DNA from 4 places in the Soonwooa sp. T0.1_25 genome. Region 3 is predicted to be linked to each of the others. Evidence: riboswitches for the same ligand, from Rfam matches in the RefSeq annotation. Region 3 holds a riboswitch; each other region holds the start of a gene.
What was found. Region 3 has a riboswitch for S-adenosylmethionine ahead of AC23MB_RS08795 (hypothetical protein). Riboswitches for the same ligand answer to the same signal wherever they lie in the genome.
Positions count from the first base shown of each region.

Region 1 (6,176 bases), on a different contig from region 3:
TTGCTGCTCCGGAAAAACCTACGAAGAATGTTGCCAACCTTTCCACAAACGTGATAAAACTGCATCAACAGCGGAAGCTTTGATGCGTTCGCGATTTTCGGCATTTGCGATTCCGAACGCAGATTATCTTTGGGAAACGACACTTTCTTCCAAAAGAAAATTCCATGATAAAGCCGAATTGCAAGAATGGGGCGAAATAAATACTTGGACAAAACTTGAAATCATAAAAACTCCGGCGCTTAATCAAGTCGAGTTCAAAGCCTATTATACCGACCAAGATGGTAATTCACAAATTCATCATGAATTTTCGTACTTTCAACCTGTGAAAGGTCGTTGGTATTATGTTTCGGGAGAGTTTATGGATGATTAAGTTATTCCAAATTTTTCTTTTTCTTTCTCAAAACATATAAATACAAACTCTCAACTTTGGCGCGTGCCCAAGGCGTTTTGCGAAGAAATTTTAATGAAGATGACACACTAGGATTTTCACCATTAAAACAGCGAATGTTGATTTGTTTTCCCAGTTCGCCATAACCTTTGTAGTATTCGAGAAGTTCTTCCAGAATCGTGTCCAAGCGTTTTCCGTGAAGTGGATCTTTAGAAGTTTCCATTTTTTTTGAGCGAATTTAGTATTTTAATCTAATTAAATTAGAATTCAATAAAAAAGCCATCGAAAATTACTCTTGATGGCTTTTTGAAAAATATTAAAACGTCACACTTAACTTACTAAACACATATCTTCCATTCTGTCCAAACTGCGATGTAGAACGAGAATAGACAAATTGATCGTTATTAGAAGAGAAAGGCAAATTCTTGGTTGGATAGATATCAAATAGATTATTCACACCAATTGTCAAATTAAAATTCTTATTGATGTTATAACCAATCGACAAATCGGTGATTATCTTATCCGAAATTAGTTGATGTTCGTTAGGAAGTGTAATTCCATCAAAGTTGGCATCAAGAATATCGGCACCCCAAACTTTTCCGTAATAGGTATTTCTTAAGTAAAAATTAAAATCTTTCCAAGACAAATTATTTGAAAGACTCGCCTTAACTTTTGGCACAGAATCTTCCAAATAAATACGAGATTTTTCAGAGAAATAAACATTTTCTAAACCTGCATTTCGTAACAAATCCGAAGCATGAATATCACCAACTTTCTGAGTTTTGGTAAGGTTAATAGCGAAATCATTATTTAATTTGAAATCGCCTGTTCTATAATTATGACTCACGACAACATCCAAACCTTTGGTTTCGGTATCGATAGAATTTGCAAAAAACTGAGCTGCATTTACACTTGCACGGTCCAACTCATTTCTTACAGCCTGTAAGTTCGGATTAGCTTCAATCTGTTTGTCCGTCGGTCTTGAGAACTGATCTGTCAATACAATTCTGTTATCAATTTTAATGTAATAGGCGTCCGCAGTAATATTTAAATTAAGTGTCGGGATTTTGTATGCAAAACCTGCGCTCACTGATTTTGAAGTTTCCTGTTTTAAACTCGGAATCCCGAAACCTTTTGCAATTTGAGATTCGTTGCTAAAAGTTCCAACTTCTTTTAGCTCACCATTGACAAACAAAGTCGAAGTTGTGTTGTAATAAATCTGATGAATAGACGGCGCACGGAATCCTGTCGATCCTGCAAAACGGAAATTAAGCTGATCTGTAAGTTTTATTCTAGACGCCAATTTATAGTTAAAAGTCGATCCAAAATCCGAATAATTCTCATAACGCAAAGCAGCATCAACTAACAACCAATCTGTGAAATTAAATTCTGCGTCAGCGTAAGCTGCATAAGAGTTTCTGCTTTTGTCTGTTTTATTTTCATTTCTAAAACCAGCAAAAACTTGAGAACCGCCTGGCAAAGCATTTCCAAAGAAATCTGTAGGATTAACAGAAGTCAGCGTCTGAGGATTTCCGTTAACATCATAAGCCGTGTAAGAAGCCTCCTCACCAGAATTTATTTTGAAATTTTCATGACGTTGCTCGAGTCCAAAAGCAAGATTCAAACCTTTGAAAACATCAAAAGATTTATTAAATTCTAAATTAACTGTGTTTTGTAAAAATGCTAAACCTCCAGCTTTAAAAGATGACGGCGACGCAAATCGCAAACTGGTATTGCTTGTATTTTTAATGGTATAATCAAAACTATTTTGACCGAAAGTATTACTAAGATCAATATTCCAACCATCAAATTTCCCTCTGACGCCGGCAGAGAACGACACGTCTTGGATGCTTGTGTTAATTTGTGGTAAGTAACCATCAAGATACAATCCAGTAAAAGTTCTTGATTGTGATGGACGTCTGAAAAAACCTCCTGAAGAACCATTTCTTGTCGAATATCCACCGAAAGTGTAGACCTTCCAGTCATCACTTATTGGTACTTCAACATTTGCAAATATTTGATGGCTATTAAGTTTGGACTGTCCAACTTGCATGTTAAAATCTTTTCTTGTTAAACCGCGATATGCCAACTCTTGATCGGTAAAATAATTCAGTTGATCTTTTGTAAAAGAACTCGGATTTAAAACCGATTGCAACGCAGAAATACTATTAGCAGACTGGATTTTCGACTGCAAATCGCCACCGAAATAGCTAACATCTTGCGCATATTGATGTATTAAATTCACAAAATCTTGTTCACCAGCTGAACCTTTCAATTGTCCAATATTGCTAAAATAAGACGCCAAGTTCACACCATTTTCAGCAGCTCTTTTTTCGATAGCATTATAGGCATTGTAGATAGGATCACTTTCTGTACCTGCTCTTCTTGTTGGTTCACGGAATTGTGAAGACCAAGTTAAATTATAAAAACCGCCTTTGCTGCCGATTTTGTTGCCATAATTCAAGTCCACTTGAAATTGTTGTCCATCATAATTCCCCGTGTGATCGTTAGCAGTCGGTGTCAAATAACCTCCATAATTAAACTGTCCAGTCAATTTTCCAGTATCACGTTTCAATTGCAAGTTGAGCACTCCTGCAATCGCGTCCGATCCATATTGCGCTGATGCACCATCGCGAAGAACTTCGATTCTGTTAAGCGCAAAAGCTGGAATTGCATTAAGGTCTGTCCCAACAGTTCCTCTTCCTGGCGTCCCATTTACATTGATTAAAGCGGAAGTATGTCTTCGTTTTCCATTAATCAAAACTAAAGTTTGGTCTGGTCCCAAACCGCGTAACTGCGCAGGATCCAAGTGATCCGTTCCATCAGCATTGGTCTGAATAGTCGATGTAAAAGACGGCGCAATCGAATTAAGAATTTGGTTGATGTTAGTCTGTGGCAACGACTCTTGCAAACCTTTTAGGTTAAACACATCGACAGGAACAGGACTATCTGCTTTTGATCGTCCTCCACTTCTAGAGCCAACAATCACCACTTCCTCAATATGCTTAGCAGAAGTTGTATCTTTGGGTTTTGCAACTTCTTGAGCTTGAATAGAATAAACTCCTGAAAAGAAAACAACAGCTGTCGTAACAACGACTTGTTTTCCTCGATTAAAATTAATTTTAGATTTCATATTTTAAAAATTTACTTTTAAGTTTAGAGCAAAAAAAACTTCTTCCAGCCAAAGCTGAAAGAAGTTATTATAGACAGGCATCCTAAATACCCGACAAATATCGTATTTCAACTTATTTTTCCTTTTTTCAAAGGCTGAATGTAACACCTTACCATATTTTGGCAGGTTGTTAAGACATCAATGGGTCAGATCCCTCCGTCTTTCTTAATAAGTATGACAACAATTCGCAATCATGCTACAAACTTAGGCAGAATAAATTTTTTGACGAAAATTTTTTAACGTGACAAAAATCACTTCATATATAATAGATTGAAAATCTGACATTTAAAAGACTATTCAAGGCATACGAAGTACAAAAACAAAACTTTAGTTTTACGGATTTCCTTTTTATTTTCCTTTTAAACTTCACTATCTTAGCTTCATTAAATAGGCTTAAAAATGAGCAGAAATACGGATGCCAACCGAAAAGCGCACAAGAAAAAAATCGACCAAAAGAAGAGGAAAACTCAAGAATCCGAAGAAAAACGAAAAGCTAGATTAAAAGAAATTAGAGCCAGTTTTATTGAGAAGGAGAATCAACAACAAGATAGCGAATCATGAAAATTTTACATACTGCCGATTGGCATTTAGGAAAACGCCTAGACCGATTTTCACGATTGGAGGAGCAAATTTCGGTGATGAATGAAATCATCGAAATCGCTGATGAACACAAGGTTAACATGGTAATTATTGCGGGCGATTTGTTCGATAATTTCAATCCAAGTGTTGAGGCGGTTGAACTTTTTTATAAAACTTTAAAACGACTGTCAAACAACGGAAAACGTCCCGTAATCGCCATTGCAGGAAATCACGATTCTCCCAATTTGATTAATGCGCCAGATCCTTTGGCTCGCGAATGCGGCATTATTCTTATCGGACATCCTCAAGCTAAAATTCAAGAATTTGAAGTAGAAAATTTCAAAATTATAAATTCTCTAGAAGGATTTTTAGAATTAAAATTAAATCAGTTCGCATATCCAATTCGACTAATTCATACGGCCTACGCCAATGAAGTTCGGTTGAAACAGTATTTCGGTGAAGAAAAAGAAAAAGCTTTGAACGAAACTTTAGCCGAACATTGGAAAACTATTACCGACGACTTCTGTGATGAAAACGGTGTTAATATTTTGACTACGCATTTATATATGAATAAGCGTGGTACTGCACTTTTAGAAGAACCTGAAGGTGAAAAACCAATCAAAATCGGAAATGCAGATATGGTGTATTCCGATTCAATTCCCAATCAAATTCAATATACGGCCTTGGGACATTTGCACGGCTTTAGAAATATTGGAACGGAAGAAAAACCTGTTGTTTACAGTTCTTCACCGCTTTGTTATAGCTTTTCAGAGGCTGGCCAAACCAAATTTGTTTCCATTATTGATGCAAAACCCAACCAAAACATTTCTTTTGAAAAAATTGAATTAAAATCTGGACGGCAATTGGTTAGAAAAAGTTTCGATAATGTTGATGAGACAATCACTTGGTTGACACAAAACCCCAATACATTAATTGAATTGACCATCGAATCTGATTCTTTTTTGAAAGCAGAAGATCGCAAACGAATTTTTCAAAGTCATGACGGTATAATTTATTTAATTCCAAAAGTGAAAAACATCGAAAATCAAAAGACTGAAATCGCTGAAATTGACATCACAAAAGATTTAGAGCCTCTTTTCGTCGATTATTTCAAGTCGAAAAACGCTAATCAAGAACCTAATGAAGAATTAATGGATTTGCTTAAAGAAATTCAGAAGGAATAAAGATTTCTATGCAAAATTCTTATGTCTACATATTACTTTGTTCTGATAACACTTTCTACATTGGTGTAACCTCGGACGTCCACCAAAGGCTTATAGAACATCAAGAAGGTAAGCATTTTGGGTCTTACACCTATACAAGAAGACCATTAATATTAGTTTATTATTGTGATTTTACAGATATCAACCTCGCAATTTCCTTTGAAAAGAAAATCAAAAAATGGTCTCAAGCTAAAAAGCAAGCTTTGATTGATGGCAGATTTGAAGATTTACCAAATCTTGCAAAAAAGAATTTAAAAAAATAAGACTAAAGTTCTCGATACGATTTTTTCAAAATCTACTCGAACTGACGACCGAAACAACGTTACCGACTAAGAATATTTATCTGAATTTTATTTTCAAACGTCTTAAACACAACATCGGTCGGAATAGTGAACTTGATTAAATAGTTAACATAATTATAATGATTATCTTCAGCTATCATTAAATATTTAAAACACAACGTCAGTTCGAGTAGCGCAGCGTATCGAGAACTCTAATTAAAAAAAATATGATTCCACAGAAACTAACTATAGAAGGACTTTATTCGTATCAGGAACGTCAAAGCATCGATTTTTCCAATCTTACGGAAGCAGGATTGTTTGGGATTTTTGGGGCGGTTGGTTCTGGGAAATCGTCGATTTTGGAGGCGATTTCTTTTGCATTATATGGCGAAACTGAGCGATTGAACGCCCGTGATAAACGTGCGTACAACATGATGAACTTAAAATCCAATCGATCATATATTGAATTTGATTTCATCAATCATGAAAATAAATTGTTCCGAGTAACGCGAGAATACAAACGAAATTCTAAA
Region 1 covers NZ_JBYFBZ010000009.1:8,461-14,636, reverse strand. Annotated here, with positions in the region: gene AC23MB_RS11135 (YchJ family protein) at 1-370, shown strand, start outside; gene AC23MB_RS11130 (VF530 family protein) at 372-611, opposite strand; gene AC23MB_RS11125 (TonB-dependent receptor plug domain-containing protein) at 705-3,521, opposite strand; SAM riboswitch class I at 3,631-3,735, opposite strand; gene AC23MB_RS11120 (hypothetical protein) at 3,960-4,121, shown strand; gene AC23MB_RS11115 (metallophosphoesterase family protein) at 4,118-5,323, shown strand; gene AC23MB_RS11110 (GIY-YIG nuclease family protein) at 5,332-5,625, shown strand; gene AC23MB_RS11105 (AAA family ATPase) at 5,871-6,176, shown strand, end outside.
Region 1: another riboswitch for S-adenosylmethionine. It lies ahead of AC23MB_RS11125 (TonB-dependent receptor plug domain-containing protein); the one in region 3 lies ahead of AC23MB_RS08795 (hypothetical protein).

Region 2 (6,176 bases), on a different contig from region 3:
TAGGCGTTTCTAAATATAAAATTTTGGTGTTCGGTTGGATGTATTTTTCGACATTTTGTGCGTCTTCGGCTTTGAAATAGGTTGTTTCGATATTCCATTTTGGGAAATATTTTGTGAACAAAGTATGCGTAGAACCAAACACCGATTGACAGCTCACAATATGATCGCCCGCATTCAATAATGCCACGAAAGTGGAATAAATTGCCGCCATTCCAGTTGCAAAAGCATAGCCCGATTCTGCCCCTTCCATTAATGCGATTTTATCGATGAATTCGGTGACATTTGGGTTCGAAAATCGGCTGTATAAGTTTTTGTCTTTTTCCTCGGCGAAGCTTGCACGCATATCTTCGGCATCTTCAAAAACGAAACTTGAAGTTAAATATAACGGCGTTGAATGCTCATCAAACTGGCTTCTTTCGGTTTGAGTTCTGATGGCGAGGGTTTCAAAGTTGGTTGTTGGTTGTTGGTTGCTGGTTGTTGGTATGTTTTCTGACATTTTTTCAATATTAAATTTGTCTTGCTTCTTGGTTCTTGGCTCTTGATTCTTGATTCTAGCATCTATTTTGTCTCACTGACTCTTAAAATATCACCGAAAACGCCGCGGGCAGTAACTTTTGCTCCAGCTCCAGCGCCCATAATAACAATCGGATTTTCGCCGTAACTTTCTGTGTAGATTTCAAAAATAGAATCGGAACCTTTTAATTGTCCCAAAGCAGAATTGGCAGGAACGGAAATTAATTTTACATCCAGTTCGCCTTTGTCTTGACTTAAATCGCCATGCAAATCGCCAACGTAACGTAAAACATGATAGGGTTCTTGTTCGTCTTTTATCTTTTGGAAAGTTTCGTCCAACTCATCTATTCGTGTCAAAAATTCGTCTTTTGAAATTGGAAGAAGCGGTTCTGTAACTAGGTTTTTGATATTGATATCTTCGAATTCGTTCATTAAATCTAATTCGCGAGCAAGGATCAAAAGTTTTCTTGCAACATCGTTTCCAGAAAGGTCTTCGCGCGGATCTGGCTCTGTAAAACCTTTGTTCATTGCTTCTTTTACGATGGTTGAAAATTTCTCATTACGAACAGAAAATTGGTTGAAGACATAACTTAATGTTCCTGAGAAAACCCCTTTTATTCTGGTGATATCTTCTCCCGATAAATGCAGTAATTTAAGCGTATCAATTAATGGTAAACCTGCACCAACATTGGTTTCGTATAAATATTTTTTATTATTTTTTGCAAGTTGCGTTCTGAAATTTCGATAATCTGAAATAGGTAAAGTATTGAAGATTTTATTTGATGAAACCACATCAAAACCGTTTTCGACAAATTTGGTATAGTTTTTTACAAAAGCTGGACTCGCGGTATTGTCCACAACAATTAGGTTTTCTAAGTTGTGCTCTTTTGTGTAACTGATAAGTTCTGAGATATTACTTTTAGTGTTCGAATAGTTTATTTTTTGTCTCCAATCGCTGCCAAAACCAGATTTGTTTAAAGCCATTTTTTTGGAATTAGAAATCGCAACGACTTTAAGATCAATTCTTTTTCTGTTCAAAATATCGTAGGCAGAATCTAAAATCTGTTCGATAAGTGTTGAACCAACATTTCCGTGACCAATTAAAGCTAAGTGAACAACTTTAGGTTTTCCGAAAAGTTCGGTTTCAATAATATTTTGAGTGATTTCGGTTTGATTGTCAGTTACAACAATGTTAACTCTACCAGTCGATGACACTTGGTTAAGCAACAAAGGATAAATCTTGTTGCGTTGAAGTTCCGACATGATTTTAGCATTTTGTTCCGAAACAAATCCAAGAACGCAAAGATTGTCAATGCTGTAAATATTACTCACTATGCCAGCTGCTTTTTCATTTTGGAATTCTTTCTTCAATAATGCCACGGCGTCCTCGGCATCTTTCTCATCAACCAAAACTGAAACACCATTTTCGATGGCTTGTTGAGAAATAACCCCAACGCTGATGCCACCTTTGTTAAGTGTTGTAAAGATTCGAGAGTCGATGCCGATTTGTCCAAGAAAGTCTTTGCCTTCAAAGTTGACTAAAGCTTTCTTTCTGTATATACTAATTGGATTTTGGTCTGTCATTTTGTTCTAATAAATACGTTTTAATAATTCTTGCAATTGTTCATACTCTATTAAAAATGCGTCGTGGCCGTGGATAGAAACAATTTCGTCGTAGAAAATATCTTCTTTATGTGTCTTAATTTTTTCGTAACATTTTTTGATTTCCGAAGCTGGAAAAAACAAATCTGTGTTAATCGCAATGAGGTTAATGTTTGCTTTTATTTTGGATAACACTTTTTCGTTAGTATCAACGGTCATCAGAAGATGGTTCATCAATTTGTAAGCTTTTAAACTAAATCTTTCGTTGAGACTTTTTCCGTGGTAGATTAACCAATCTTCGGACTCGCGCCTAGTATTTTCTTTTGTTAATTTACCCTCAAATCTTTCATTAAGCGATTCTGGCGTTCTGTAGCAAAGCATGGCGTGTGCTCTTGCTTTTTCTAGTGGTTTTTCAGGTGAGTCTAAAAGATATTTTTGAACCAAACATTGTGCATGTAACCAATCGTGGGTTTTGTAATCCGAAGCAATTGGGATAAATTTTTCGCTGATTTTAGGGTTGATGGCTAGCATTTCCCAACCGATGGAACCTCCTAACGAGCCACCAATAATGCTGTGTAAAGTTTTTATTTCTAAATTTTCTAAACCTTGTAAAAAAATCGCCGCAACATCTTTGGTTGTAAGATCTTCGTAATTATCGATAAAGAAATCATTATAACCGTTACCAGGTATGTTAAAACTAATAATACTATATTTTTTGGTAGAAATTATTTTTTGTGGACCAATAATGTTTTTCCACCAACCTTTGCTGCCAGACACTGTAGAGTTGCCTGTCAAAGCGTGGTTAACCAATACAATAGGTGCGGTGCCATGGGCTTTTCCGAATACTTCGTAGCTTAAAGGGATGTCAAAATTCTGTCCTGAAAATGATTTGTACTTAATATCTGTAGTTAAAAGTTCTTTTTTCAATGCTTTAATATTTTTTTTCATTGAAAATGCCTCTAAGAATGGTTGAGTAAAGAACTTCAGTTGTTATCTCTCCAAATACATGGTAGAACGTAGCACCTTCTTCGCTTTCGCAAAGGGTTGCTAAGGTTTCATAGGGTCTAGTCCCTCAACCTTTCTGGATAACATTTTCAATATGTGAAAGAGCGGTAATGCAAATGTATGAAAATTTTGATAATTCGATAAAATAATCTTAAATTTTTAAAAATTTAGAATAAATTATAGTTTTTGTAATATTAAAAGCAATAATGGTTTAAAATTATCGGCTAGCAATTGTTAGTGTTTGTAGAGTTTCTAAGATTTTTCTATTGAAAATTAAATTATTTTAATCTGGCAAATTTTTTAAAGAAATTAAATTTTCTCGTATGATTTTTGATAAAAAAGAATTCTAAAAAACATAAAATGGAAATAAAATTAAATGGACAAGTTGCAATCGTTACTGGTTCTAGCAGTGGAATAGGAGAAGGAATTGTAAAATGTTTAGCGGCTTCTGGCGCCATTGTCATTGTTAATCATTCTTCGGAACACTCGAAAGAAGCTGCACAAATCATTCTTGATGATATTTTTGTTAAAGGCGAACAAGGCATGCTAAGTCAATGTGATGTAAATAAAGAAGTTGAAGTCTAGGCGATCTTTCAAAAGACGATTGATACATACGGAACAGTTGAAATTCTTGTAAACAATGCTGGATTACAACAAGACGCAAAATTTATTGATATGACTTTAGCGCAATGGCAAAAGGTAATTGATGTTAATCTTACTGGTCAGTTTCTGTGCGCACGCGAGGCGATTCGGGAGTTTTTGAAAAGGGGGATGAATGATAAATCTATTTCGTTAGGGAAAATCGTAAACATCAGCCGTGTCCACGAAAATATTCCTTGGGCTGGACACGCCAATTATGCTTCAAGCAAAGGCGCCCTGCGAATATTGATGCAAACTTTGGCTCAGGAATATGGAAAAGATAAAATCCGAATCAACAATATTTGTCCGGGAGCCATCCAAACGCCTATTAACAAATCGGCTTGGGATAACGAAGCTTCTTTTAATGCATTGATGACTTTGATACCATATAATAGAATCGGAAAAGCAGAAGATATTGGAAATTTAGCAGTATTTTTATCAAGCGACTTTTCAGATTATATTACGGGAGCAAGCATCTACATCGATGGTGGAATGTCAACGTTAGAGAGTTTTTCGGATAATGGATAACGGAAAACAGTATTTTGGATTGGTTCTTTTTAATAGTCAAAAGAATGACAAATCTTCAAATATAGCCCCGATGGAACGGTATGTTTGAGCTCATTTTATTTTTTTTAAAAATATAATAGCGAGTAGTGACAGCGGGATTTGATGTCTAAGAATTCAATAATCTCGATGCTCCTAAAAATGAATCTGAAATGCTTCAGAAATAAAATTATATGACAGAACAAGATAAACTCAATAATCCAAATTGGAAAAAGTGGGGGCCGTATGTGAGCCACCGCCAATGGGGAAATGTGCGAGAAGATTATAGTAGCAATGGCGATGCATGGGGTTATACAACGCATGATCGCGCCGAAAGTTGGACTTATCGTTGGGCGGAAGAAGGAATTGCGGGAATTTCTGACGATAAGCAAATGTTGTGTTTTGCGCTTTCGTTTTGGAATAAAAATGACAAAATGATCAAAGAACGCTTCTTTGGGCTAAGCAATTACGAAGGTAACCACGGCGAAGATATTAAAGAGATTTTCTACTATATTGACAATACGCCGTCGCACAGCTATATGAAAATGGTGTACAAATATCCGATAAATGCTTTTCCGTACTATGATTTGGTGGCGACCAATGCCCAACGATCTAACAAGGAAATGGAATATGAGATTTTTGACACTGGCGTTTTTGACAAAGATGCTTATTTTGATATTTTTATTGAATATGCGAAAGTTGGAGAAGATGATTTTTTGATCAGAGTTGATGTCCATAATAGAAGCGACAAGGATGCGCCTTTGGTGGTGCTGCCGACGCTTTGGTATCGCAATAACTGGTCCTGGGGTTATAATACTTATAAGCCAAATCTAGGTTTTTCGAAAGATGCAGAAATCGATGTTCATCATGATAGTTTGTCAATAAAGAAATTGTACTCGAGAAGTCGCAACGTAGAACCTCTTTTTTGTGATAATGAAACCAATAGACCGAAACTTTTCGGTGAAGTTACAACTGGTAAGTTTTATAAAGACGGTATTAACGATTATGTTTTACGCGGCGGAACTTCTGTTAATCCAAATCGAGTTGGGACAAAATCGGCTTTTCGATGTGAGGAGATGATTCCTGCGAAAGGCAATAAAACTTTTGAATTTCGATTATCGCCACATATTATGGATGATGCATTTTGGGATTTTGAAGATCAGATCAATCATCGAATTCAAGAAGCGAATGATTTCTACGCAGGCATTCAGCAAGACGTAAAAGACGAGGACGAAAAAAATGTGCAACGACAAGCGTTTGCAGGACTTCTTTGGAATAAACAATTCTATCATTACAATGTTGGAAAATGGCTAAAAGGCGATCCTAACCATCCTGTAGAACGACAAGGTTTTGTAAGAAATGTCGATTGGCAGCATCTTCATAATAAAGATATTATTTCGATGCCTGATAAATGGGAGTATCCGTGGTACGCGACTTGGGATTTGGCATTTCATTGTGTGAGTTTTAGTCTGATAGATGCAGCTTTTGCGAAAAATCAATTGATGCTTTTGACCAAAGAATGGAATCTACATCCGAACGGACAACAGCCAGCCTACGAATGGAATTTTAGCGATGTTAATCCGCCCGTACATGCTTGGGCGACTTTCAGGGTTTTTAAAATCGATGAAAAACATAATGGTAAAGCAGATTTGTTTTTCTTAGAAAATGTGTTCCAGAAGTTGCTACTCAATTTTACTTGGTGGGTTAACCGAAAAGACGTTAAAGGCAATAATATTTTTGGTGGCGGTTTCCTAGGTCTTGATAACATTGGTGCTTTTGACCGCAATATGGAATTGGATGCTGGTCAAACTTTGGAGCAAGCCGATGGTACAAGTTGGATGGCGATGTATGCGCTTAACATGATGCGCATCGCG
Region 2 covers NZ_JBYFBZ010000001.1:385,124-391,299, forward strand. Annotated here, with positions in the region: gene AC23MB_RS01800 (O-succinylhomoserine sulfhydrylase) at 1-496, opposite strand, end outside; gene AC23MB_RS01805 (ACT domain-containing protein) at 559-2,097, opposite strand; gene AC23MB_RS01810 (alpha/beta fold hydrolase) at 2,104-3,063, opposite strand; SAM riboswitch class I at 3,103-3,207, opposite strand; partial or broken gene AC23MB_RS01815 (glucose 1-dehydrogenase) at 3,481-4,287, shown strand; gene AC23MB_RS01820 (MGH1-like glycoside hydrolase domain-containing protein) at 4,497-6,176, shown strand, end outside.
Region 2: another riboswitch for S-adenosylmethionine. It lies ahead of AC23MB_RS01810 (alpha/beta fold hydrolase); the one in region 3 lies ahead of AC23MB_RS08795 (hypothetical protein).

Region 3 (6,176 bases):
GTTGTGGGCTTATCGGAAAGGCATTCTTGAAAAAATTCAAAAACTTTTGTTTCAAAGTCATTTTTAGGCTTCACTATATCTAGCTGAATATCAGAACAGTCGATTAACATTGATTTTTTTATGAAATTATTTTGTATAAAATTATGAAATTTTTTGCAAAATATTTTGGAAGTTAGAAAAAAAGGCGTACATTTGCATCACAATAAACGACAGACCCATGGTGTAACGGTAGCACTCCGGTTTTTGGTACCGTCTGTTGGGGTTCGAATCCCTGTGGGTCTACATTGCAAAACAAGCAATCAATTGATATTCAGTTGGTTGCTTTTTTATTTTTCCTATTTTTAGCCTTTAGGACAAGGCTTGGGGCAAGGATAATAAAAATAATTAATCATTAGATTGATTAGCAGGATTTTGATTTAACAAGGATTTCATTGCTAAACAAAATCATATTGTTTAAATCAGTTACAAGTTTTATAAATGATTTTGACAAGTAAAATAATTATCTCTTAAATTCACTCTAAATTATGTAACTTCTGACCATCATTGGGATATTGCTATTATGCTCTACCAATATTTACGGATAATTTGAATCAATTGCAAAAGGTTTTTAAAACTTTACAAAAGACAAAAAAGTATTCATAATTAATTGCAATTCAATTACATAAAGCAAATCCTGCGACTTATCTAATGTATTTACTATAGAATCTAAAAAGGCTTATTAAGCATATCAAATCACTTTCAGTTGAAGAATTTTTTCCAAAAAATTGACTTGAAATCAAATTGAAAATGCCCCCACCCGCTGAAAAAAATTGGTTTTCCTTTTGCCTGTGAGGGGGCGTAGTTTATGTATATACTATTTGGTCTCGGATTTATTAGAATTTTTTAACTTTTCTCTCAACTCACCCACCATACACGTTGAGTACAATTCAATTTTTTCCGAACTAATCTTTTTATAGACTTCAATCTTATTAAAACTTAGTAACTTAACACCTGATACATTTCCTGTATTAAAAGAATTTACATATTCAAACAAGAATACCGCAAAAAGGCTGTCGTTCTCAAGCCTTGACCAATCTCTACCATATTCATCTTTATAAGTTTGTAAATCTTTATTTTGTACACTAAAAAACACAGGTACACCTTTAACATTTGCATCAAATAATTCATCAAATTTATCTTCATCTACAAAGACAAAATTTATCATATCAAATTTTCCGAAAAAATTGAAGAAAAAGAAGTCACCATAATAGTAAACTTTGAATAATTCTTTGCTATAGTCAAAATTATTTTGGCTTTGCCTTTCTTTGTTTTCAGCTTTTTCTTCACTCAAAAAATCATTTGAGAGAAAATGTTTTTTGAAAAAATAGCCAAAAGATAGCATATAAGCGACTATCGTAAAAACCAACTTAATCTTATCTCTTCTCGTGGTTTCTCCAAACTCTTCGTCTAATCCATATACCGAATATATGCTTAATAATACCAAGGAAAGTAGAACTAAGCCCACAATAGCTAATGGAATCTTTTTAATTTTATTAGGATACACCATCAAAGCCAGTTCAATACCAACTGTTACTGCAATTAAAGTAGATACAAATTCAGCCCAAATTGATAACGAAGTACCAAAATCATTTTTTTGTAATAAAACCGCAGTTACTATATCAATTATTCTGGACAAAAACATTCCAGCAAATAAAGCTGGAATAAAGAGAATATATCTGATGAGCCTCATTATTCAGTTTTCTTTCTTATCATAAATCCTGTTACAAATCCAAAAAATAGAGTTTCAAGAAGAAAGTGAGCTAAAATAAACCATCCAATGAATTTCAAAATATTCAAAAAGGAAAATTCAAAATCGTCAAACATTGAATAAGCAAAATAGAATGGAACAGCAAACATCAATAGTTTCAGTAGTAACATAATGGCTTTCCCTGTTGTTGAATAAGAACCAATTCCATACAAGTCTAATACAGTATTAATTTTGTAGGGGGTTTGTTTTCCGATAAACATAATAGTTGAGTTTTTATTTCATCAGCCCACAAAATGAAGTTTGTTAAATAGAAAAAGCGTGTGGGTTCAAACATCGTTGTAAGAGGCTCGGCAAAGCCCACAGCAAACAAGTCCTACTAACACACGCCCAGAGGGGCGGTGCATGAGACTTGTTATTCTTGCTGTTAAAATTTTGCCGATTTCTTACAGAATAACAGAGTTCAACGCTCCTATAAAGAATTTATATTAATTTTTTAATTCACTCAATTTCAATTTTCACAAATTTAAAATTTTCTTTCTTTTTATGTCCATATATTTACAGTTTACAATTAAATGCTTTAATCAATCTTTGGTCAATTGTATGATTATTGTAGTTATTTAATAATAGTAAGTTTCGTTTCTGTCATTACTAATCTTCCTTTGAATAAAGAGACTTTGCCTTTCATAAAAACCTTTTTGTTTTCAATTCCCCCAATAGGTGACATGTCAAATCTTTTTTTAAAGATTCGGTCAAAGCAAACTAAATAAAGTTGTTGGAAATATTCTCCTGTAAGTCCTATTTGGAATTCTTTATTATAGAGTCTTATCAACTCATCGTCATCCTCATAATAAAGTCTAAAAAATAAAAACCTGAGGAGATTATTCTGATTGACGTAAACCTCTCCATCTTTTGAAAATCCTGAATTGTCACTTTCATTTTGAGACTTCTTCATTTCATTTAATATATCATTAAAATATTCTTGAAGTAGTTTTTCCATTATAGTTTTTGTTTGATGTTAATTCAATTAAAAATTATTGAGGTTTAATTTTAAGGTTTCTACTTCGCTTTTTAAATCCTCAATTTCTCTTTCTAAATTCAAAACTTTGTCATTTATTTCATCATTGTTAAATGAACTGTCAAAGCTTTGATTTGACCAAACATCTTTTTTTACATTAATGTTCTTTTTGATTGAGTTAATTTCTTTTTGTTGTTTATAAATGATAAAAGTTAAAAAGACTGTAAAGGTTAAAAGTAACAGGGTTAAAATTTTGTTGATTGTTTTCATGTTGAATTAATTAATAGTTATGAGTTATTTTACTTAACAAAGCTTGGCTAAATTAAATTTATAAGGAAAACATTATTTATGGTTTTCTTTATTTTTTATTATTTAATTTTGATTCTAGTGTCTGTTTCCTCTGATTGTTCTAACATAACTGTTTCGTCTGTATAAATAATTAATATTCTGTTTTGCTTAAATTGTTTCATTAATTCTTTTCCAATAATTAATACCTCATCTTTAAAAATATTTTCATCTAAAGGAAATTTAGGATAATTAATAAAATCAATTTTAAGGTGTGGCTCTTTTTGGTTATTCAAAACAATTACTGTTTTTGACACAGAAGCACTTAAATAAATATCTTTTTCTTTTGAAAGCTGTTTTTGTAATTCTGATAGTGATTCAATAACTAAATTTTCATCAATCTGTTTTTGAGTATAGCCATACTCCAAACCAATAAAAATACTTGCTTGCAATGTTTTGATTTTTGTTTCTTTAATTTTCATTTGTAGGCTCGGAGGTTTTCAAGTTATTTTATAACATAACAATACTTTATTGATAGAGAATTTTTAAAATCTTTATCTGAATGGTATTCAATTGAATAATTATGGAAATGTTTACTGAAAATGAAGGAAAACAACATATTTTTATTATTTGGGTTAAATAATCACATCGTTTTAGCACCTTCGCCTGTTGTGGTCAAGCAGGTTGCTCAGTCTTTATAGACTAGTCTTGATGATAATGTAAAAGTAAAGATTATTTTTTTCTTGACAAAATATTAAAATAAAAATGCAAAATACTGTTAATCAATATTTTGCATTATTATTTTCAGCTAATTTTATAAAATCGGCAACATTAGGGAATAATAGGAGTAAATTTTTATTAAGTATTACTAATATAAATATTATAATAATTTAATTACCAATTGTCTATTACTATAATATCTTTTAATATATCTTTTTTTATTGTTGTTACCTCACTTAATAATTGTTCTACCTCTTCCTTTAATAAATGGATATTTTGTTTAGTGGTTACTAAAGAATCGTGAATGCTCCAAATAGGCATGTTTTTATGGTTTTTGTTAATTCTTAAAGCAACATAATCTAATAAGCAGTACGATTCAATATGACTTAACAATTTATCAAAATTTACACATTCATCTTTTATAAATTTCATTATCTTACTTATACTTGGGTAAATTGTTCTAAATTGTTTTGCTTCCTTTGTTGTTGTTCTCGGACTGCTGAAAAAGACTTCCATCATTACAGATTTTGCGTAATCTCTTTTGGTTTCAAAAGATTCTTTAATTCTTGGTTGCTCAAAATCAATTTTCCTTCTTTTTTTTAATTTGCTTCTTGGTTCGATGTAATTGATTTTCATTTTATAAGTTTTTCCTTCTTCATCATTTTGAATTTCTAAATGATTAGAAAAATTTGTATAAAAATCTTCTGTTAAAATAATTTCTACGAATCCTATTATTTCGTCTCTATCCACATCTAAATTACATAGTTCCTCAAATTTCTTTTTAGATATTAATTTTGATGCTCCGATTTGTTTAACCAATTTGTAATCTTTCTTTAAAAAAGCCTTTAGAAAAACCGCAAAAAAGAACGGTTGAGAAGCTCTAATATCAACTGCACTTAATCTATCTTCTTTGTAGTACAAACATTTTCTTAACTCTTTGTTTGTTCTGGTTAAATTAGTATGTAAGCGATTATCAGAATTGGGATTAATAGAATATTTCCAGTCTTTTTTATTATACTCTGATATTAATTGCATTCCCGATTGATATTTGGCGTAATTTAGCTCTTTGTAGGGCTTAATTATCTCAAAAGCTAACATTATATCTATTGTTAAATTATCATCAAAATACCGAACTAAATGAGGTCTCTTTTTGAGATGAAATTCTTTCTTGTCACTTATTGAATTAGCGTTATCATTTAGTTTTTTATTTTTTTCTTTTTCGAATTTTTTCAATAAAGATTTATCTGTAATTATATATTCAATAATATCATCAAATAAATACTTTTCTGTTAATCTGTATTGGTTGCTTGTTCCTTTATCCGTAGAATAATTAAAGGCTTTTTCAATAATTTTACTATCGATAAAAAAATCTAAATACTTTGTATATTTCGAGAAAATTCCTTTTAGTTTTTCAGAATTTAAGCTAACTAAATAATTTTCTTTTTCAGTATTTCTGTAATGACTTGGTAAGCTAATGAATAGACTTAAAAAATAAACGGCAATATCTAATTTGATATGAGGTTTATTATATTCGTTCAATTCTAAAATAAACCCTTCCAAATCTTTTAGAAGGGTTTTTTGAATGAGGACTGTTTTATTCTCCATAACTCATTCTTTTTTGACCGTTAATATACTCCTGAACCTCGCAGTTTCTGTATAATACTCTTCTCCCAACTTTGTGAGAAGGTATTTCTCCACTTCTACTACGATTGTTTAAAGTTCCTTTTGAGATTTTCAGTCTCTTGCAAACTTCTTCTCGTGTCAAATACTCTGAATCTGATTCAGATTTTTTAAATAAATCTGAAAATCTTTCTAATTCACTTGAAACTGCATTTTTTACAATTTCTGCTAAACTTTCAGGTGTTACCTGTACTAATTTTAATGTTTCCATAACGTAATTTTATTTGATTAATAATGGAACAATTAAAATGTGGATTTTGAGGATGGAAAAATTTTTGGTGATTGTTAATTAAAAAAAAAATAACCCTCTGTAATCTTTATGATTAGAGGGTTTTTGAATAATTTTAATATTTTTTCAGAAAAAAAAGTTGCTGTTTTTGTGGATTTTAATAAAAAATATCTTTTAAAGAATCAATTTCAGTTTTATATTTTGGTTTTCTATTGACATCTTTTTTTGCATTACTTTTCATTTTTCTAATGTCTTTAAAGCTCTTATCAATACTTTCAAATTTGAACCTTTCCGCCCACCAATTATCATATTTTGTATTGTTTTGTTTTATACTTTCAATGAAGAATTCTTGAAGGGTAGAGATTAAGTAACCATAATCACTTAGAGTAAATTGTTTATTTGAGTTAAAATGTTTAGAAAGATTAATTTTATTTTGAATTTTATTGTTAATTTTAAAGACTTCAGTAAAATCTTTTTTTGAAGGACTGATATTAATTAGT
Region 3 covers NZ_JBYFBZ010000005.1:117,641-123,816, reverse strand. Annotated here, with positions in the region: gene AC23MB_RS08825 (AMP-binding protein) at 1-110, opposite strand, end outside; tRNA gene AC23MB_RS08820 (tRNA-Gln) at 212-282, shown strand; gene AC23MB_RS08815 (hypothetical protein) at 854-1,729, opposite strand; gene AC23MB_RS08810 (hypothetical protein) at 1,729-2,007, opposite strand; gene AC23MB_RS08805 (hypothetical protein) at 2,361-2,744, opposite strand; gene AC23MB_RS08800 (hypothetical protein) at 2,772-3,032, opposite strand; gene AC23MB_RS08795 (hypothetical protein) at 3,131-3,529, opposite strand; SAM-I-IV-variant riboswitch at 3,657-3,767, opposite strand; gene AC23MB_RS08790 (hypothetical protein) at 3,942-5,372, opposite strand; gene AC23MB_RS08785 (helix-turn-helix domain-containing protein) at 5,362-5,658, opposite strand; gene AC23MB_RS08780 (hypothetical protein) at 5,834-6,176, opposite strand, start outside.

Region 4 (6,176 bases), on a different contig from region 3:
AGTTTTTTTATGATTAAGTTTTTCATTTAAGTAAGACTTTAAGGTTTAAATCTAGAAAGCTTTGTCGTTTTACTTGATAGTTTTTGGAGAAGATGACATGTTGAGAGAAACACCTATTAATATTAAAACAATTCCGATTAAGAGATTTCTTGTAAAGTCTTCATTAAAGAACAAAACGCTGACTGCAACAGCGATAACTGGTTCTAAAGCGCCCATAATTGCGGTTGGTGTCGAACCTATTTTTTGAATCGCTAAGACCAAAGCAACGCTCGATATTAAAGTTGTTACAAATGCAAATGTCACAAAATTGAAGAATATCGAATAACTCGGAATTGTTAAACTCTCTTTTAAAACTAAAGATTTCATCAAGAAATATATTGATGTAAACAGCATTGAATAAAATGATAATTTAATTCCTGATACATTAATTTTCGCTTTATTAACGATGATGATATACAGTCCATAAAATAAGGCACTTAACAAAACGATGCCTAATCCAACAAAATTAATTTCGAGACTGTTGCCTTTTAGACAAAGCACAATAACGCCTAAGAAAGTCAACAGAAGCGAGACGATACCCATTTTAGAAAGCTTTTCACCATAAAATAAAAACATTACTAATGCTACCAAAACTGGATATACAAACAAAACGGTTGATGCAATGCCAGCGGATAAATAATCGTAACCAAGGAATAGAAACTCCGAAGATAAGGCGTAAAATAATCCTAGAATTAATAGGACTAATAATTCCCCTTTATTAATTTTCAAATTCACTTTTTTAAAAACTAAATAAACGCCAACCATTATTGCAGAAAACAAAAATCGATAAAACAATGTCACATCCATCGAAAAGTTGATTTTCTTAATAGGAAGTATAAAAATGGGAATTAATCCGTACGAAATCGCAGAAATTGCAGCTAAAATATATCCTTGAGTCTTCATTTTTGTTGTTAAAACGCTGCAAAGCTACGACTAACTGTCTACATTTAGTCTATTGTACAGCTTTTTATAATTAACCAATAATTTTATTAAACGGTTTGTTTTAACCATTGATTTTAAGGGTTTTGGATAAAATTTCCCATAAATTGATTATTGCTGATATATTTTCTTTTTATTTAAGCTTTATATAGATGATATTGCTGCTGTAGACGACTATGAAAATGTTATGCAATCATTATATTTGTGACAGACGAGTAATTTTATGAAGCTTAATATTAAAAACGAAACTGGAAGACTAAAATCTGTTGTTTTGGGGCAACCAAATTCCATTGGTGGCATACCAAGATTGGAGGAAAGTTATGATGCAAAATCCTACAATTCTATTCTGAAGAATATTTATCCTAAAGAAGTCGATATTGTTTCGGAGATGACGGCTTTCGAAGAGGTGCTTCTAAAACACAATGTCAAAGTTTATCGTCCAGAAGTTATTGAAGATTATAACCAAGTTTTTGCACGTGACGTCGCTTTTGTTATTGATGATAAAATGATTATTTCTAACATTATCGAAGATCGCGCTGATGAGCAGGAAGCTTATCGTAAAATTTTCGAAAAAGTAGCTTGGCGGAATATCATTAATTTGCCAGAAACTGCTCATATCGAAGGCGGAGACGTGATTGTTTGGGACGATTTCATTTTTATCGGGACTTGTTATAGTCAGGATTACAGAAGTTTTAAAACCGCTAGAACTAACGAATATGCCATCGAAATTCTAAAAGAATATTTTCCAAAAAAACGTATCCTCGATTTTGAATTAAAGAAAAACGATACCGAACCTTATAAAGGAATTTTACATTTGGATTGTACATTTAATCCGATTGGGAAGGATAAATGCATTATTTACAAAGATGGTTTTGTAGACGAAAGCGATTATCAATTAATTGTTGATATTTTTGGAGAAGAAAACTGTTTCCATGTTGATGATCAGGAGATGTTTGAGATGGTTCCTAATGTATTTTCAATTTCGCCAGAAGTGGTTGTTTCGGATAAAACTTTTACAAGAATGAACAATCATCTTCGTGATGTTTGGGGAATTACGGTGGAAGAAATCCCGTACAGAGAAATCTCTAAAATGGGCGGTTTGTTGCGTTGTTCTACTATGCCTTTGGTGAGAGAATAAAAATTTTTCTTGCAGATTCAAAAATTAGTTAATACTTTTGTTTTGTAATTCTGAAATAAGAATTACACTTATCCAGAAAGATGGAGGGAATTGACCCGATGAAATCTTGGCAACCTGCAAATGTAAGGTGCCGCATTCAACCTCAAGATTTGAGGAAAGATAAGTCAGAGACACTTTTTGAAAAGTATTATTAAAAATATTCAAAAAACTCTTTCGACTTGTCGGAAGAGTTTTTATTTTTCCGGCAATTGCTCGACATCTTGGATAAGTTTTTAGTTGATTAACGATTTAAAATTTATACAAAATGAGCAATTTAAAATTCGAAACTTTACAAGTGCACGCAGGACAAACCGTTGACAGAGATACAAACAGTCGCGCAGTTCCTCTTTATCAAACAACTTCTTATACTTTTAATGATGCGCAACATGCTGCGGATCTTTTCGGTCTCAAAGCTTTCGGAAATATCTACACCCGATTAATGAATCCCACAACTGACGTTTTCGAAAAAAGAATTGCAGCTTTGTATGGAGGCGTTGGCGCTTTGGCGGTTTCTTCTGGACAGGCAGCACAGTTTATTGCGATTACTAATATTTTGCAAAATGGTGATAATTTTGTGACATCACCATATTTGTATGGAGGAAGTCATAACCAATTCAAAGTGAGTTTTGCAAAATTTGGGATTGAAGCCCGTTTTGCAAAAGACGACAATCCTGAAGATTTTGAAGCTTTAATTGATGAAAATACCAAAGCTTTGTATGTCGAGACCATCGGAAATCCGACGCTGAATGTAGCTGATTTCGAAGCCATTGCAGCTGTCGCTGGAAAGCATAAAATTCCGTTGATTGTTGATAATACTTTTGGAGCTGGTGGATATTTGTTTAACCCATTTGAGCATGGAGCAAGTATCATTGTTGAGTCGGCGACCAAATGGATCGGCGGTCATGGTACAAGTGTTGGCGGCGTTATTGTAGATTCTGGAAAGTTTGATTGGGCAAATGGGAAATTCCCGTTGTTGTCTCAACCATCGGCTGGTTATCATGATTTGGTGTTTACAGATGTTTTTGGTGTCAATTCAGATTTTGGGAATATTGCATTTATCATTAAAGCTAGAGTAGAAGGTCTTAGAGATTTTGGTCCTGCGATTTCGCCGTTTAATTCTCATCAGTTGTTGTTAGGTTTAGAAACTTTATCACTTCGTTTAGAAAGAACAGTTTCTAACGCACAAAAGTTAGCAGAGTTTTTAGAAAATCATCCAAATGTCGAAAAAGTAATTTATCCAGGACTTGAAAGTTTCACTGATAAGGAAAATGCAAAAAAATATCTAAAACGAGGTTTTGGAGGTGTTCTTAATTTTGAAATAAAAGGAGGAAAAGATTCTGCGGTTCAATTTATTAATTCATTAAAATTGGCGAGTCATCTTGCAAACGTAGGTGATGCTAAAACATTGGTTATCAATCCATCATCAACAACGCACGAGCAGTTGAGTGATGCCGAACAAAAAGCAGCGGGTATCACGCCAGGACAAATCCGAGTAAGTGTTGGTATTGAACATATCGACGATATTATTGCGGATTTTGAACAAGCATTTTAACGATTCTGAAAACAAAATTATAATTTTAAAAGTTCCGTAGTTATTCTGCGGAACTTTGCTATTTTTGTGACTTAACTAAAAATTATGCAGACAACGAATACAGTTTTGATGATTGAGCCGATAGCTTTCGGTTATAATGCCCAAACGGCGGAGAATAATTATTTTCAGGTAGAGCAAAAAGGTGCTGAAGTTCAGGAGAAAGCTTTAGCGGAGTTTAATGCTTTTGTTGAAAAACTTAGAAGTAAAGGTATTAACGTAATCACTATTAAAGATACTTTGGAGCCGCATACGCCAGATTCTATTTTTCCGAATAATTGGGTGAGTTTTGCAGAAGACGGAACAGTTGTACTTTATCCAATGTTTGCTCCAAATAGAAGAGTAGAACGTCGTCAAGATATTTTAGATCAAGTTAAAGCTAAAGGTTTTAATATCAGTAAAATAGATGATCTTAGCGGAAGCGAACAAGATGAAAAATTCTTGGAAGGCACCGGAAGTATGATTTTCGATCATGATAACAAAATTGCTTATGGTTCTGTTTCTTTAAGATTGGATGAAAAGTTGTTCCGTGAGTTTTGTGCTAAATACAATTATACGCCAGTTGTTTTTCATTCGTTCCAAAGTTATGATAATGAGCGACTTCCTATTTATCATACTAATGTGATGATGTGCGTTGCGGATCGTTTTGCAGTAATCTGTTTAGAATGTATTGATGACGAGGACGAAAGACAAAATGTGGTGAACAGCCTCGCAGATTCTGGAAAAGAAATTGTTGAAATCACCGAAGCGCAAATGCAACAGTTTGCTGGTAATATGCTGCAAGTTAGAAATGATGAAGGAAAAACTTATCTTGTGATGAGTCAGTCGGCTTATAAGTCTTTGATTGATAGTCAAATAAATCAAATTGAAAAGTATTCCGAAATTATATATTCGGATCTTGAAACCATTGAAACCAATGGCGGCGGAAGCGCTCGTTGTATGTTGGCTGAGGTTTTCTTACCGAAGGATTAGTTTCTATGGATGACAAACTCCCTAGCCCTGATGGAAGCGACATCCTTTGGCGTTGGAGTGAGGCGGCGGAGCGTAGCGGAGCCGTCCGAGCGACAATGCTAAAGATATAGCGGACAGCAGGATTAGCTCCTAATAAAAAAAAACTTCAGTACAGGCTGAAGTTTTTTTGTTGAAAAGTTTAATTATAATTTAGATTAACGTGTTCTGGATTTGATATCGCCAGCAGCACTGTCGATGTCTCTTACTTTTTTAACTTTTTGATTTCCGAAATTATATGTAACACTCGCTGTTAAGCCTCTTCGGAAAGAGTTATTAGACAGATAATTGAAATTTCCGTCAGCTTGTTCATCTTTAATTTTTACAATATTGGTTCTTAACACATCGTTGACATTAACCGCGAACGTCCAATTGTTCCAAAGTTTTTTGATGCTTAAATCTAAACTAGCAAGGCTCTGCAACTGTCCAAAGTCGATTTGTTGTTTATCTACATAAAAGAAGTTGACGCCTGCAAACCAGGTTTTTGCTTTGTCCAAACGGATTGTGTTGTTGGTTTGAATTAATAAACTGGTTGATTTTTTTGTATTTGTATACGTGTCAAAAATTTCGCCAGTTGTTGGATCTGTGTTCAAAGTTCCGTTATTAATATTATGTTGAAAACCGATATTGAAATTGGTTGTTAAATACTGGTTAAAGAAATTTTTCTGCATTCCCAACATCGCTGACATTTCTTGTTTGTCGCCATAATTGCTGCGAATGTAAGCCAATTGTCTGTACGTATTTCCGTCACGGACAACATCTCTTTGTAACGGAACCATCGTAATAACATCTTTAAAATACGAGTGGTTAAGAATCAAGAAATATGAATTTTTAAACATATACGTCAACTCCTGATTATATATCGAAGACGCTTTTACAAATGGATTATTTTGCGTGTAATTGTCTTGTGTAATGATGTTTCGTACGGGATTCAATTCCCAAAAACTTGGTCTTCTCATTCGGCTAGAGAATGCATACGAAATATTATTCTTATCATTAATCGCATAATTCAGATTTAAATATGGCAAAATATTGTTGTAGTTTTTCTCAACAAGTGCCATGTCTGGTCGTTCTGCTGGCGGATTATCCGAAGTCCCGATGCTGTTAGTGATTTCGTAGCGTGTTCCAATTTTTCCAGAAAATTTATCAGAAAATTTCTTTTCCAATGTTAAATAAAAACCATAGATATTTTCATCATATTCAAATAAGTTTGGTTTGTATTTAGTTGCTTCGTTTGCTGCGAAATTCGTGCTTTCGTATTTCGTGTCATTTTTAGTTTTCGTTTTATTATAATTTCCACCAACCGAAATCGAAAAATCATTTTTAAATTTCTTGATGTAATCTGCCATTGCAGAAATATTGTTGATATTCTGTGGCGTATCTTGAATAATTTGATTCGCTAAAGCACCTTGATTCCAATTGGCG
Region 4 covers NZ_JBYFBZ010000001.1:367,963-374,138, forward strand. Annotated here, with positions in the region: gene AC23MB_RS01740 (DMT family transporter) at 70-942, opposite strand; gene AC23MB_RS01745 (dimethylarginine dimethylaminohydrolase family protein) at 1,202-2,116, shown strand; SAM riboswitch class I at 2,182-2,282, shown strand; gene AC23MB_RS01750 (O-acetylhomoserine aminocarboxypropyltransferase/cysteine synthase family protein) at 2,421-3,707, shown strand; gene ctlX (citrulline utilization hydrolase CtlX) at 3,792-4,715, shown strand; gene AC23MB_RS01760 (TonB-dependent receptor domain-containing protein) at 4,910-6,176, opposite strand, start outside.
Region 4: another riboswitch for S-adenosylmethionine. It lies ahead of AC23MB_RS01750 (O-acetylhomoserine aminocarboxypropyltransferase/cysteine synthase family protein); the one in region 3 lies ahead of AC23MB_RS08795 (hypothetical protein).